3 regions of the Filimonas effusa genome follow, and region 3 is predicted to be linked to each of the others. Evidence: riboswitches for the same ligand, from Rfam matches in the RefSeq annotation. Region 3 holds a riboswitch; each other region holds the start of a gene.

Region 1 (5,296 bases), on a different contig from region 3:
CAACAACACCTCTTTGGGAATCCGGAAAAAAGATACCAGCCTGCATGTAAAATGGCGCGTGCCCTTCGCTCCCGGAACGCTTAAAGCGGTTGCCCGCAAAGATGGCAGAACAGTGCTGCAACAGGAAAGAAGAACCGCGGGAGCCCCTCATGCGCTTCGCCTCATTGCCGATAGAACCAGCATCGGGGCAAATAGCAGGGATCTGTCCTTTATTACTGTACAGGTAATTGATGATAAAGGCAATATTGTTCCGGATGCCGATATACACGTGAACTTTAAGGTCGCCGGCGAAGGCAAACTTATAGCTGTCGACAACGGCAGCCCGGTAAGTCATTCTTCTTTTAAAGCGCCTTATTGTAATACACTAAACGGGCTTTGTCTTGCCGTGATACAATCAAATGATAGAGCCGGTGTTGTAACGCTTACAGCAGAAGCCGCCGATTTGTCTTCTGGTTTTGTTAAAATTACCGCTCGGTAAAACAGCAGAAATAATCGGTTATACCGCTTAAAAACGCAGTTTTCCTCCCTTCTTTATCTCCTGTCATCAGTATTATAGGCCGCTTAAGTGTTTTTTAAAAAACCAGGTCGGCCTTTTAATGTGTTTATAAGTACCCTTGGTTCCAATATTGAATACCTTAACATCATTAAATGGGCGTAGTGATGAAAAGTAGTATTTATATAGACGAATTAAAAACGAGCGAGGAGCGTTTCCTACGCGCCTTTGAACACTCGGCTATAGGCATGGCCCTGGTTTCAACCGAAGGCCAGCTGATGAAGGTAAACAGAAACTTATGCGAAATGACAGGCTACACAGAAGTAGAACTACACCAGAAAACTTTCCAGGAATTAACACATCCCGATGATCTTGCTAAAGATCTGGACTGCGCGCACCAGCTCCTGCGTGGAGAGATCAACGACTACCAGATCGAAAAAAGATACTTTCATAAAAATGGAAATATCATTTGGGTGCTCTTGAGCGTATCCCTTGTAAGAGATAGGCTTGGCCGCCCCGTTCACTTCGTGTCACATATCGAAGACATTACCAGTCGCAAAGAAACAGAACTGCAACTGCGGTATACCAATGAACTGGCACGTGAGCAAAATAACAGGCTCGTTAATTTCGCCCATATCGTTTCCCATAATCTCAGAGCACACTCCGGCAATTTCGAGATGCTGCTCTATATGATAGATCAGGCCGAAAGCGAAGATGAAAAGAATGAGCTCATGCAACATCTTAAAAAAGTATCTTCGCTGCTGAGCGAAACAATTGTTCACCTGAACGAGGTTGTTTCTATCCAGTCTTCTATAGGGCAGCAGAAAATTAAATTAAACCTGCTGGAATATATCAATAATACCGCCGGCATCCTGGCTGCTGAAATCACATTGCACCAGGTGACCATCAACGTGAATGTTCCGGACAACGTTGAAATAGATTATAACCCCGCTTACCTCGAAAGCATTTTGCTTAACCTTGTGTCTAATACTATTAAGTACCGTCACCCCGATCGCCAGCTCATAGTCAATATCAGCTTCGAAGAGATAGACGGTAAAAAGATCCTGTGTGTTTCCGATAACGGAAAAGGCCTTAACCTCGAACGTTACGGTAAAAAACTCTTTGGCATGTACAATACCTTTCATGGAAACAGAGACGCAAAAGGCATCGGCCTCTTTATCGTCAAAAACCAGGTGGAGTCTATGGGAGGAAAAATTGAAGTGTCCAGCGAAGTGAATAATGGTGCTACGTTTAAAATATATATTACATGAGTAAAGCTGAAGTAGCGTGTATTATTGATGATGACCAGGTATATGTGTTCGCCGTAAAAAAAATGATTATGGGTAACGACTTCTGTCGGCAAGTGATCACTTTCAAAAACGGCGAAGAGGCATTACAATTCTTACACGAGAAAATGAAAGACCCCCATGGCCTGCCTGAAATCATTATGGTCGATATTAATATGCCCGTAATGGACGGCTGGGAATTCCTCGACGAATTCATCAAACTGATGCCTTCCCTTCCCCGTAAAGTAACGATCTACATGATCAGCTCTTCCATCAGCCAGGTCGATATCGATCGCGCTAAACAATACTCGGAAGTCCAGGATTATATCGTTAAACCACTGTTGATGGATAGCCTTAGGAAAATTCTCGATTGCGTACAGTTTTAACAGCCTTCTTTCGCCAGTCAAAATAACCCAATACAGCAATTATAAACAGGAAAATAGTAAGACAGGCCATCATGGGCAATGCCTTGTAAAACAACAAAGGCACCGCAAATAAATTCGACAGGTTCAGTAGCAGCCAGTTCTCCACCTTACGTCTGGCCAGTAACCACATGCCTGCCCAGGCAGTAGAACTTACCCATGCATCCCAGGTTGGATAATGCGCATCGGTATAATGGCTTAATGTGCCATACAACACCGCCCATCCTAAGCCGGCAATCAACACAACCACCGCCCACTCCTTTCCTTGGGTATGCGTAATAGGTAGTGCCGGTTCATTGCGGCGCCTCGCCCAGTGTATCCAGCCATAAACACTCATGATTAAATAATAGGCGTTGAGCAATGCCTCTGCATACAACTTTGAGTCGAACATGATATAAGCGATCAGCACCGTGCTTATAATCCCTGCAGGATACAACAGGATGTGATTCCTCCGGGCAAGTAATACCTCCGTTACTCCAAAAATTACAGCAACCCATTCCACAGCACTCGTTTGCTGCGCCTGCTCCGCAAAGAGCGATAACCAGTATTGAATATCCATAGCACTTCCTCCGCAGGAATTACCCTGTTCAGGTTCAACGGGTTTTTCTCAGCCATAGCCTTTCAGCTAAAGCACCCCGGGTTAATAATGATAAACTGCAAAGTAAAGCGTATTCTCTGTATCTTTTACCTGTTAACACCATTTGTATGAATTTAATAGGCAATCTTATCTGGCTCATCTTCGGCGGATTCTTCGCCGCACTCGGCTATCTCATAGGCGGGATCCTCCTTTGCTTTACCATCATAGGCATCCCTTTCGGCCTGCAATGCTTTAAACTGGCCGCCGCTGTATTAATGCCCTTCGGTACAAGGGTTGTAAACCGCGAAACCCAAAACGGCTGCCTCACTTCCGTATGTAATATCATCTGGCTGCTTTGCGGAGGTTGGTATACAGCTCTTACACACCTTTTCTTTGGACTGCTCCTCTATATTACCATCATAGGTATCCCTTTTGGAAAACAACACTTTAAACTCCTCGAAGTCTCCATGATGCCTTTCGGAAAAGATATTGTGTGAAATAAAATTTTCAGTCTTACACCGTAAGAATTTAATTTGCCGCCGTTTAACGGTGACTTTAATGGATAGAACTGAAGAAATTGGTTTCCTTTTTAACCTTACTACCAACAAGCATATAGGGTTTACATTGGAACCAATCCTGATTCAACAGGAAAAAAACAGGAAACGCTTTAGCAAGCTGCTTATCGATGATCAGGAACATTGGCCCTGGCTCAAACCCCTGGCCGATAATCTCTTCGACCTGCTGGTAGGCTTTTCCGATGGCCGCCTCTTCGAATACATGATCGGTACCGGTAGCAGCTACCTGAAAAACCACGCACAGCCCTGGCTCATGCTGAACGAAAAAGACATCCCACGCCTGCGCGCGCACTACCTGTCTCTTCTTCACCAGATCTGGCCTTTTATCACCAACGCACAGTATCCCCTCTATGTACTGCGCGAGGGCAACTTCTCCGACAACAACGTGCGGCCGCTGCGTATCAGCTCTCTCCCCGTTCATCTGCAGTTTAACGCCATTAAAGACGACAACTTCATCACCATCACGATGAATGCCCACACCATGGCAGAACAAACCCCGGCAAGGGTACACCTGTTCAAATCGCTTTTCTTCTTCATGGACGATGTGCTGCATCTCCCTGCTAAACCCGATGACGTCTCCGTTCTCGATATGTTCAAAAAAGGGGAACTGCGCTTTCCCGCACGCGATAAGAACGATGTGGTGAATAGCTTCCTGGTTCCCCTGCAACAGCAATATCCGCTGCAATGCTCCGAAGGTCTCCAATTCGAAGTTACCAGCCCCGAACCGCAAACCAGGGTCATGCTTAGCGAATTCAGCAGCCAGTACCTCATGGTCCAGCCGCAGTTTATGTACGACGATGTACTGGTCGACTACGATGAGGATAAGGAGTATTTCCACGATGCCAATAACCTGCTCACCGTTATCAGGCGCAATAAACCGCTTGAAAAGGAAGCCTACGAACAACTACGCAGCCTCCATCCTAAATTCAAAAACCAGCGCAACAACCGATACTACTACATGCCCTTCGATGAGGTCATGAAAGATAAATGGTTCCTCAAAATGAACCAGCAACTGCAGGATGCCGGCTTCGCCGTTTATGGCCTGCAACAACTCCAGCGCTTTAAATATAATACGGGTAAACCCCGTGTTGAAATTGAAGCCCGCGCCAATATCGATTGGTTCGATCTTAAAGTAAAAGTCTTCTGGGGCGACCAGGAAGTGCCGCTCAAAGACATCCGTAAAGCCATCCTGCACAACCAGGACGCTATTGTGCTCAAAGACGGTACCCTCGGTATGATCCCGCAGGAATGGTTTACCCAGTACGGAATGCTCTTTAAAGTAGGAAATGAAAACAAAGGCAGGTTACAGGTAAGTAAACTGCACTACTCTGTACTCGACGACCTCCAGGCCGAAATAACTGATAAGAAACTGCAACAGGAAATAGCCGATAAGAAACATCGCCTGCTGCATTATAACGAAGTCATTACCAAACAACCCTCCGCCGAAATGAACGCCAGCCTGCGTCCCTACCAGATGGAAGGATTTCGCTGGATGCAATGCCTCGACGAACTGGGGTGGGGTGGCTGCCTGGCAGATGACATGGGCCTCGGTAAAACGCTTCAAACTATTACTTTCATCCAGCACCTGAAAGAAAAATATTCCGGCAGTACGCAACTGGTGGTTTGCCCCACTTCCCTCATCTTCAACTGGGAGGCGGAGATCCAGAAGTTCTGCCCCTCGCTTACTTACCTGCTGCATTATGGCCAGCAACGCGATTTCACCGATGAACAATTTCAGGCAGCCGACGTAGTCCTTACCAGCTACGGCGTCGTTAGAAACGATCTCGAACACCTGAGAGCTTTCGCCTGGAACTATGTTATCCTCGACGAAAGCCAGACTATTAAAAATCCCGACGCCCAGGTAACCAAAGCTGTCTATGAACTGCAGGCTAAAAACAGGCTTATCCTTAGTGGTACCCCTGTTCAGAATAATACATTCGACC
Region 2 (5,296 bases), on a different contig from region 3:
GCACAAAATCATTAACAATAAAAGTAGCCTTGTAAGCTTTGCAGCGGTCGCGTACCTGTATAGCCAACGAGCGCACCTCGTGCTCTTCCAATGTTTTTGCGCGCAGCTGAATCCAGGAACAACCGGCATCGAGCGCTGTTTGTATATTCCGAAGCTGCCCTGCGGGTGTATCTCCCTGTGATATGTATTGAAGTTTACTAAACATATAATTTTGTTTATACTATTGGCGGGAACAATGGCTTTGCGTCTGAAAGCCATTGATCTTTCAAGTCCCGGAATGCTTCAAGGGGACTATTATCCTCCCATATGGCACCCAGTACAGCCACTCCTTTAAACCCCATTTGCAGCGGTTTTGTACAGTTGTGTTTATCAATGCCTCCTATCGCAATTAATGGCGACACAGCCTCTGTCACCTGTTTGCATCCGCAGAGATTGACATTGGCCCTGTATCCCGTTTTTGAAATGCTATCGAACACAGGGCCCAGAAAAGCATAACTAAAGCAAGTGGACAACGATCTGGCAGCTTCAACATCATGAAGCGAAGTCGATAACCTGAATCCTGCCGCCACCAGTTCGCGCCAAAAGATCTTATCAGTTTTTAATCTTGCATCTTCTGTAAAATGCAAGCGCGTTAACCCTGTCTCCAATGCCAGCGCATGATGGTGATGCAGCGCTATTCGCTGGTAATATTCCGGATCAATAGCCGCAAGCAGCTCTTTTACCTCCGTCAAAGAGGCAGCAGGCTTGCGCAGGTGAAAATGAAACAGGCCGGCTTTAAACAAGCTGTTAATTATACCCGCTTCATTTTTTACCGGGTGCGGACTGGAGATTACAGCTAACATCAGGAATAGATATTACTGCCCTGCATTTTAAATTCTTCTGCCTTTTCAAACAAGCCTGAGGCAGCAGACTCCCTGATCTCCTGCGTTATTTGCATAGAGCAGAATTTAGGTCCGCACATAGAACAGAAATGAGCCACCTTGGCGCCATCCGCTGGTAGGGTTTCATCATGGAATGACCGCGCCGTATCGGGATCGAGCGATAAGTTGAACTGATCTTCCCAGCGGAATTCAAATCTGGCTTTGCTTAGTGCATTGTCACGGTATTGCGCGCCGGGATGGCCTTTCGCCAGATCTGCAGCATGTGCTGCCAGCTTATAGGTGATCACGCCATCTTTCACATCCTTTTTATCCGGAAGTCCCAGGTGTTCTTTAGGCGTTACATAACAAAGCATGGCAGTACCAAACCAACCAATCATAGCAGCACCTATAGCCGATGTTATGTGATCGTAACCGGGAGCGATATCAGTAGTCAGGGGGCCAAGCGTATAGAAAGGCGCTTCATGACATTCACGCAACTGTTTATCCATGTTTTCCCTGATGAGATGCATAGGCACATGCCCAGGGCCTTCGATCATCACCTGTACATCATGTTTCCATGCAATCTTTGTCAATTCACCAAGGGTCTCCAATTCTGCAAACTGAGCTGCATCGTTGGCGTCGGCGATGGAGCCCGGGCGAAGGCCATCACCTAAGGAGAAAGCCACATCGTAGGCTTTCATGATCTCACAGATCTCTTCGAAATGAGTATAAAGGAAATTTTCTTTATGATGTGCCAGGCACCACTTTGCCATGATGCTGCCACCACGGGAAACAATGCCCGTTACTCTTTTTGCTGTTAGCGGTATATACCGGAGCAAGACACCTGCATGAATCGTAAAATAGGAAACACCTTGTTCAGCCTGCTCGATAAGCGTATCGCGGAAGATCTCCCAGGTAAGGTTTTCTGCTTTGCCATTCACTTTTTCAAGCGCCTGGTAAATAGGCACTGTGCCAATAGGAACGGGAGAATTGCGTATGATCCATTCACGGGTTTCGTGAATATTCTTGCCGGTAGAAAGATCCATAATAGTATCCGCTCCCCAGCGGCAGGCCCATACCGCTTTTTCCACCTCTTCTTCAATAGAGGAAGTGACGGCGCTGTTGCCGATGTTTGCATTTATCTTCACCAGGAAATTCCGGCCTATGATCATAGGTTCCGATTCCGGGTGGTTGATATTATTGGGAATGATAGCCCGTCCTGCAGCAATTTCATCTCTTACAAACTCAGGCGTAATAAATCCCTGGGGCGTATTAGCGCCAAAGCTCTGTCCCGGGTGCTGTTGTGTTAAGACTTCATAGGAGCCATTCAGCTGTTGCTTCAGATCCGTGATCCGCTGGTTTTCCCTGATAGCGACATATTCCATTTCGGCAGTTACAATGCCTTTACGCGCATAATGCAGCTGTGAAACATTGGCCCCCTTTTTCGCGCGCAAAGGAGTGGCAATATGCTCAAACCTAAGCGGAGAAAGGCTTTCGTCAGCCAGCCGTTGCCGGCCATACTCTGAAGAAAGTTCGTTCAGCGGCTCAACATCACCCCTGTCGAGGATCCATTGCTGGCGCAGGCGGGGAAGCCCTTTCCTGATATCGATGTTTACATTATCATCGGTATACGCACCACTGGCATCATATACAGTCACCGGGTTGTTGGCTTCGAGCGTTCCATTGCCAAGCCTGGTTGGCGAGAGCATTATTTCCCGCATCGCCACTTCGATAGGATGCAGCAGACCCTTTACATAAATTTTACGGGAACCGGAGATAGCACCGGTTGACACAGCCTGCTGTGAAGGCATTTTTTCCTGTTTACTCATAGCTTAACCTCCTTGTGTTGCTTTAATGATGAGAATAGTGTCGTTTGGCTGCACGATATAGCTGTCGTGCTGCGTTTTAGGGATTACAGTATTGTTCACTGCTACGGCAACGCCATTGCGTTTACTGCCAAGCTCAGCAGCTACAATGCTTTCGAGTGTTGCCCGTTCGGCAATTTCTTTGGGACTATTGTTTAAGATAATTGTCATTCCTGTAACAATTTTAACTTTAGGAATGACATGCAGGCGCGTGAAAGTTATATAAAGCGCATGAAGTTGTCTTTACTTTTTCCCTTCGGCAGTACTAACTGCATCAGGTTCAAAGGGTATCATCTCAGCCCATACAGGCACCCCTAAAGTTTAGTGAAGGTAGACAATTATTTGAAAAATCAAAATCCTGAAAAAATTAGTTTCTGCCGAAACGTGGTCCGGAGAACAAGGGCGATCCTATCCTGATACCCGTAGAACTCTTATTACCATTGAGATACGACGCAATAAAGTCAACCCGGAAAAATCCAAGAATATTTTCAAGGCCGGCAAATGCTTCTACATAGTTGTTGTTGCTGTTTACGTAAAATGTATTGGAACCAATTACAAGGAACCAGTTCAACCGTTTAAACAACGGAATTTTATTAGTAAGCATTCCTTTTAAATGATATTCCACATGGCCGGCGCCATACAGCGATGCCGTGGTGCTGTTGGCATAATAAGGCGCCAACTGAAAGCTGTTGAGGTAACGGCCTGCGAAGATCAACTGGTTGCCATTGAAATGCTGGTAGTCCTGTATGGGCACCCGCTTGCTGTTAAGGAAGCCACCTGCATTCACTCCATAACTCAACTCACCTTTTAATTTCAAGTCGATATTGTCCCATATTGAAACGCGCCACTTATCGAAGTCTACATCACTACCCGCTATATCTTTCACACCCTTTGTATAAGCAACTTCAAAAACAGGCCAGTCAGATCCAAATGCTATTTTCCTGTCCGGCATTTGTATATAATACTGTCCTGGCTGGTATTGCCATTCTATATCAAAGCTCACTGCCTGATGCCGCGAAAACTGGCTGCTCAACTGTTCGTAAGGATAGTTGGGGGTAAATTCACGGTTCTTTTTAAAGAAAGAATAGTTGGATGTATTCTCCAAAGGAAGACGGTCTTCATACAATACAGCCACATTGAAACGCATGCTATTATCCCATCGCTTACTATAACGGAGCTCACCGAAATAGTTTTCATAAATCTTCATATAAGCACGGTGTTCCAGCAGGGTATAAACTGAGTTAAAGAAAGGAGTAATTGGTTCATTACGATTAAACTGTGTAACTCTTTTCCCCCCGCTTAATTGCCAGCTACTACGCTTTTCTACCCACTCGCCTTCTTCATTCCGGGCTATTCCTGAGAACACAAAACTACCAGCTGCATAAAAATGTGTGTTACTGGTCCCATAACGCAGGTTAGGAATAAAGCTTAACTGGCGGCGTGTTCTTCCCCATTTCTGCTGAAACTTCGCCTTCATTTTTACAGCATAGCCCTCTACAGCATTATATTCTACCATTGAACCCAACGGCTCCCAGCTAAAACTCCACGGATGCTCCGGATGATAATCGGATACTTCAATTCCGTTTACAAACACATTAGAGAAGTTTAAGCTGGCCTCAGCCTTTCGGATGGAGTCCTTGTTTGCTTTTACCCAGGCAGGGTCGGAATGTAATTCATGTATGCTATCTTTAAAAGCATAGTCTTTGAGCTCTTCAGGTTCCAGTTGAACAGGCCGCATGCTATCCCAATAATGTTTGGGCTTCTTGTTTACACCGGTATCATAGCTTATAACCACCCTGTTAAAATATTTCTCTCCAAATTGAGGCAGTGTATCATATTTACTAAAAACATTTAAAGCACTTCCCGCCATTTCAACGCCGAGAATATTAAGCGAAAAGCTAATTACCTGATCTTTCACCTGCCATATGTCAGACGATAGCGGCATCTGAATTTGCTTGATCAGCATAGAGTCTATCAAGGTAAGCTGCGATTCTTTGGTAAGTAACAGCTCCAGGCTATGAATGCGCCAATCACCTTCTGTAATATTGATGATGCCCGAAAATAAAGGTTCATATTTCCGTTTAGGCATAACTTTAATCCTGCTTATCTCCTTGCCATCTTCATAAAAAGAACCGCTGTATTTGTACTTGTAATAGTGTAATGCATCGTCGGCAACAGGAGATACAAATCCGCGGGACATTGAACCTGTAGACATCACATTCACATTGTTCTCGTAAAAGTTGATCACTGAAGGAAAATTAAAACCATAACCGTTGCTGCCGCTTTCCCTACCGGATAATACTTCGAGCTTTGCCTTACCCGGCTTTTTCATCGCCAGCCTGGTAAGTGATTCCGACAAATAAACGACGCCTTTACCTGCCGAATCCAACCCCATTTCTTTGCGCGTTTTTTCATCTATTTTTTGTCCCATAAATTTATCCGGCGTTTTTCGCAACTTTATCAGCATTTTGATATAAGCTTCACTGGTAAATGAATCCAGCGGTTCAACATAGGAAGGACGCATCTTGATCGCATTCCTGATAATTGCATAAGCCGGATCTTCACCGCCTG
Region 3 (5,296 bases):
TTGGGAACGTTGATGCGGGTATAAGCTCCCACATCGTTACGGGCGCCTGTTTGAACCAGCTGGTTGTTGTACAACATATAATAACCAGTGGCAGACCAGCTGTATTTGCTGGTTTTTTCTTCTATGCCCAGCTCAAAGTCGTGCAGGGTTTCTTTCCGTGGCTGCTGTTGCTGAGCGGCTTCAAAGTCGTCGCGGTTGGGCTCTTTGTTGGCCATCGCATAACTCAGGTAAGCATTCCAGTTGTTCTTACGGTAACTGATACCTGCTTTGGGATTCACGAAATTGAAATTGCGTTTTACAATAAGTGACGGGTTGTCCTGGAAGCCATACATATTGTACACAACGTGTTTGTATTGCAGGTCGGCAAACAGGCTCCAGTTGTTGTTGAGCTGATGCAGCCATTTCGTATAGATGTTCAGATCTGTTTTTTTTGCGTCGAGATCATAGTAGCGGTGGTTCTTGGGAGCGCCGGCCTGTGCCCATATCACCTCTCCATAATGACCGCCATCGTAGATCGTCCAGCTGCCACCGATGGTAAATTCATTGGAGGCGTTCCGTGATTGCACGGAGAATGTTTGCCCGTAATAGTAGTTGTCGAGCCAGCGGTCTCGTACCAGGTCTGTCGTATCGAGTACTTGGTTTCCAACGTTAAAGCCGGGTAAGCCGTAGTTGGGCAGGGCTTGTTTGGCTTTATACTCTTCGTAATATCCTTTACCCCTTGACAGGAAGCTGGCAACGTTGAGTGTCCAGCTCCGGCCGAGATTCTGGTTCAGGAAAAGCTGGTAATGATCCTGCTGGTAGTTATCGGTTTGATTGTTATAAGGCTCTCCTTCTTTTTCGGTTCCGGCTGCATTATAGGTCCTATAGGTATCGCGATAAGCTTCGGGGACGCCATACCAGGCCTGGTATGTTTTTTCAGTGCCGGTGATAATATTGAAGCGGACAGTGGTGTTGTCGGAAAGATAAGCGCTGGAAAGGTAGAGCGCTTTGAGATCGGAAGAAGCGCGGTCGATATAGCCGTCGCTTTTCAGGCGGCTTAACCTGGCGTCTACTGTAAAGTGGCCATTGATAAGACCGCTTCCTGCTTTAAGCGTATTTTTCCAGGTATTGAAAGAGCCAAAGTTGTTATTGCTTTCTGCGTAGGCTTTTTCGTTGAATTCATTTGTGGTGATGTTCACTGTTGCTCCAAAGGCGCCTGCCCCGTTGGTGGAGGTGCCCACACCGCGCTGGATCTGGATGGAGTTTGCGGAAGAGGCAAGATCGGGCAGGTCTACGAAAAAGCTGCCCTGGCTTTCGGCGTCGTTGTAGGGAATGCCGTTTAGCGTAACGTTGATACGGGTAACATCGGAGCCGCGTATGCGCATAGAGGTATAGCCAATGCCGTTACCTGCATCGGAAGCTACGATCACCGATGGTGTTTGATTGAGCAGAAAGGGGAGATCCTGACCCAGGTTCACCCTGGCGATCTGTTCCTTGCCGATGTTCGTTTTAGTGAAAGGAGCGCGGTCTGAGGCCCGTATAGACCGTACTTCCAAGGGTTCCAGCAAAAAAGCCTGGTCTTCCATCCTGAAACGCTGTAAACCCGGTACGGGAAGAACGATGTGCTGGCGGATCATTTTTTTACCGGTGGCTTCCAATGTAAGTTCATAACTGCCGGCTGCTGCGGAAAAACTGAAATTGCCGGTGTTGGTGCTTGCGGAGGTCCATTTTCGCCCGTTTTGTGAGAGGGTAATGGTTACGCCTTCAACAGGCTGGTTCCTGCTGTCTGTGATAATGCCTTCCAATGGGGTTTGTGCGAAACCCAGTAGTGTTGTAAATAAGGCGAGAATCATCCCTGATAAATACTTCATCCTGTTCTTTTTGAAATCAATTACAATAATGCTGAACAGGAAATTGCTATAGGAGAGGACACACGGTGTGAAAGAGACGGCCTTCCCTTCGCAGGCATTACCCTGTTCAGGTTCAACGGGTTTAATCTCAGCCTTCCTGTTTCCAGGAATAGCACCCCGAGGAATTACTGCCGGGTAGCTCACCCTTGCAGTGTTGCAAAGAAAGGCAGAAAATTTAAATAACCTGTAACATTCTTTTTTTTCGCCCGTTCCAATATAAATTCGTTGCTATGAGAAAGATAATAGCAGTTTTAACCCTTGCCATGCTGTCTATGTCCCAGTTGATGGCTCAGAACCTGGTATATGATGAAAATGCCGAGATTCGTGAGGTAGGTGCTTTTAACGGTATTGAAGTATCGGGAGGTATGATCCTTTATATTTCACAGGGGGCAGAATGTGCTGTAGCTGTGAGTGCGGAGGACCGTCAGTTTGTATCGAAGATAAAAACGGAGGTAAGAGATGGTGTGCTGCATATCGTGCCGCAGGGCGGGGCCTGGAACGGCTGGAACTGGGGGAATAAACAACTGAAGGCTTATATTACTGTCAAGAACCTGCAGTTGCTGCGTCTCAGGGGAGCCGCCTCTGTAAGGCTGGCGAATGAAGTGGCGGTAAATGCGCTTCGTATAGAGATCACCGGTGCAAGTTCTCTTAAAGGGGCGTTAAAAGGGAATGCGGTAAAAGTTGAGGTGAGTGGCGCTTCACGTGCAGAACTCAGCGGAAGTCTTACTGTGTTTTCTGTTGAAGTAAGTGGTGCGAGTACTGTCAGGGCTTATGAACTGAGTGCTGCTACCTGTTCTGTTGAGGCGTCTGGTGCATCGAATGCGCAGGTGACCGCAACAAAGGAATTGTCGCTGCAGGCCAGTGGTGCCAGCAATGTAAGTTACAAGGGAGAAGCTGTTGTAAAGAAGCTGGAATCGAGTGGCGCGTCGAATGTTAGAAAAAGAGATTAAAGAATAAACTGGCGTTTTTAAAAAAAGGTTTGCTCGTGTGCTAATAAGTTCTATATTTGCACTCCAATTACATCGCGAAGTAGAGCAGCGGTAGCTCGTCGGGCTCATAACCCGAAGGTCGGGGGTTCGATCCCTCCCTTCGCAACAGAGGAAATCTTTAAAGGATTTTAAATAAAAAGCTTATCCATTCCGGGTAAGCTTTTTTATTGCTTTCAACCACATTACACCAGATCAAGGGATCATGGGGCATATCAAAAGTTGAGGGATTAAACGGATCAAGTTGAAAACTTGGGGGCTGATAAATATTACGCATAAAGTTGGATCAAGTCGATTTCTTGGGGGGCTGCTAAAAATTATGCATAAAGTTTCGCTAGCCTAAAGAGGAAGAACTACTACGAAAAAAAGTGTATGCCTGCTTAGGGTGGCATGCATTCTTTGCCTAGGCTGTATTACGCCGTTGTGCCCGGCAGCGCGGCTGTTTTTCGTTTAAATATGTATTACTGCCCGATTATAGTTACCTTTGCCGGCCCCGCAACGGAGGGGATATTATAACAATCTACCTTGTTCATTTCCAGGTTAGATGAACATTGTTTTATGAAAGCTGGTTTTGTCAACATATTTGGTAAGCCCAATGCGGGCAAAAGTACCCTGCTCAACGCGCTGCTGGGTGAAAAGCTCGCTATTGTATCTTCCAAGGTACAAACTACCCGCGACCGTATCAAAGGCTTTTTAACGTCGCCTGGCGCCTACCAGATCATTTTTTCCGATACCCCCGGTATCATAGAGCCTAAATACAAGCTGCATGAGCGGATGATGCATTCGGTAAAGAGTGCGCTGGAAGATGCAGATGTGGCAATACTACTGGTTGATATTAAAGATGACCTGGAGGAAAATCACCAGCTTTTTGCTTCTTTACGCCTGAAAGTGCCTTGTATTGTTGTTTTGAATAAAACTGACACGGTAAAGGCAACGGTTGTTGAGGCGGCAGCGAAGTTTTTTGGTGCGCAGTCGTATTGCAAAAAAATTGTAACGATATCCGCACTTAAAGAAAGCAACCTGGATGCATTGAAGGGCGCTATCCTGGAACTGCTGCCTGAAGGCGATCCTTTTTATAGCGAAGACGACCTGACTGATCTGCCTACAAAGTTTTTTGTGGGAGAGATGATCAGGGAAAAAATATACCAGCTGTTTGGTGATGAAATACCCTACCATTCAGCCGTGATGGTGAACGAGTTTAAGGAAAAAGATACCTTGATAAAGATCCAGGCCGATATCATTGTTCAGCGCGAAACGCAAAAAGCGATTCTCATTGGCGAAGGCGGCAAGATGATTAAAAAAATAGGAACCCTTGCCAGGGAAGATATTGAAGCTTTTCTTCAGCAAAAGGTATTCCTGCAGTTGTTTATAAAAGTTCGCCCCAAATGGCGCGACAATGATCAGCAGCTGAAAGAATATGGGTATTATTAAATTTGAGTCCGTATTAATTATTTGAGTTATGTCATTTACTGTTGCAATAGTGGGGAGACCCAATGTAGGAAAGAGTACTTTCTTCAATCGCCTGCTGGAACAGCGCAAGGCTATTGTTGATGATGTTAGCGGTGTTACCCGCGACAGGCAGTATGGTGTGGCCGACTGGAACGGTAAAGCTTTTAACGTAATTGATACCGGCGGTTTTGTTGCCGGTTCGGAAGATGTTTTTGAAACGGAGATCCGCAAGCAGGTGCAGATAGCGATCGATGAAGCCGATGCGCTGATCTTCATGACCGATACCACTAGTGGTATCACTGAACTTGATGAGTCGATGCGCGATCTGTTGCGCAGGACTACCAAGCCGGTGTTGCTTGCTGTAAATAAGGTTGATAACGGTGACCGTTTGCTGGAAGCTACGGAGTTCTACAGCATGGGAATCGAGCATATCTTTTTTATAAGCAGTATGACCGGCAGTGGCACGGGTGAACTCCTGGACGCCATTACCGACATGATCGATGAAAAGGCATCCGACGATACCGTCCGCGAGAATGAGCTTCCCAAATTTGCGATCATTGGTCAGCCTAATGTTGGTAAGTCTTCCCTGCTGAATGCTTTGATAGGGCAGGAGCGTACTATTGTAAGTGATATTGCCGGCACTACGCGTGACACTATTCACACGCATTACGACTTGTTTCAAAAGGAATTTATCCTGATAGATACCGCAGGTATCCGTAAGAAGAACAAGGAAAAGGATGACCTGGAGTTCTACTCCGTTATCCGCGCCATCCGTGCCATGGATGAAGCTGATGTATGTATGCTGGTACTGGATGCGGAAAAAGGCATCACTGCGCAGGACGTCAACATTTACTCACTGGCGGCACGCAAGGGTAAAGGGCTGGTTGTGCTGGTTAATAAATGGGATCTTATTCAGAAGGAGACCAATACCGCCAGGGACTATGAAAAGGAACTGCGTTCACGCCTTGCTCC

The links. Region 3 has a riboswitch for thiamine pyrophosphate ahead of ESB13_RS00540 (TonB-dependent receptor). Riboswitches for the same ligand answer to the same signal wherever they lie in the genome.
Region 1: it holds a riboswitch for thiamine pyrophosphate, as region 3 does, so the genes downstream of both, pnuC (nicotinamide riboside transporter PnuC) here and ESB13_RS00540 (TonB-dependent receptor) in region 3, are expected to answer to the same signal.
Region 2: it holds a riboswitch for thiamine pyrophosphate, as region 3 does, so the genes downstream of both, thiS (sulfur carrier protein ThiS) here and ESB13_RS00540 (TonB-dependent receptor) in region 3, are expected to answer to the same signal.

The regions. Positions count from the first base shown of each region.
Region 1 is NZ_SDHZ01000002.1:1,474,071-1,479,366, reverse strand. Features, by position in the region: gene ESB13_RS17175 (glycoside hydrolase family 2 TIM barrel-domain containing protein) at 1-478, shown strand, start outside; gene ESB13_RS17170 (sensor histidine kinase) at 661-1,764, shown strand; gene ESB13_RS17165 (response regulator) at 1,761-2,165, shown strand; gene pnuC (nicotinamide riboside transporter PnuC) at 2,134-2,760, opposite strand; TPP riboswitch at 2,748-2,849, opposite strand; gene ESB13_RS17155 (YccF domain-containing protein) at 2,907-3,275, shown strand; gene ESB13_RS17150 (DEAD/DEAH box helicase) at 3,337-5,296, shown strand, end outside.
Region 2 is NZ_SDHZ01000005.1:48,851-54,146, forward strand. Features, by position in the region: gene ESB13_RS21620 (thiamine phosphate synthase) at 1-205, opposite strand, end outside; gene ESB13_RS21625 (thiamine phosphate synthase) at 216-842, opposite strand; gene thiC (phosphomethylpyrimidine synthase ThiC) at 842-2,689, opposite strand; gene thiS (sulfur carrier protein ThiS) at 2,693-2,896, opposite strand; TPP riboswitch at 2,959-3,051, opposite strand; gene ESB13_RS21640 (DUF5686 and carboxypeptidase regulatory-like domain-containing protein) at 3,093-5,296, opposite strand, start outside.
Region 3 is NZ_SDHZ01000001.1:130,794-136,089, forward strand. Features, by position in the region: gene ESB13_RS00540 (TonB-dependent receptor) at 1-1,850, opposite strand, end outside; TPP riboswitch at 1,917-2,019, opposite strand; gene ESB13_RS00545 (head GIN domain-containing protein) at 2,120-2,839, shown strand; tRNA gene ESB13_RS00550 (tRNA-Met) at 2,913-2,984, shown strand; gene era (GTPase Era) at 3,434-4,306, shown strand; gene der (ribosome biogenesis GTPase Der) at 4,335-5,296, shown strand, end outside.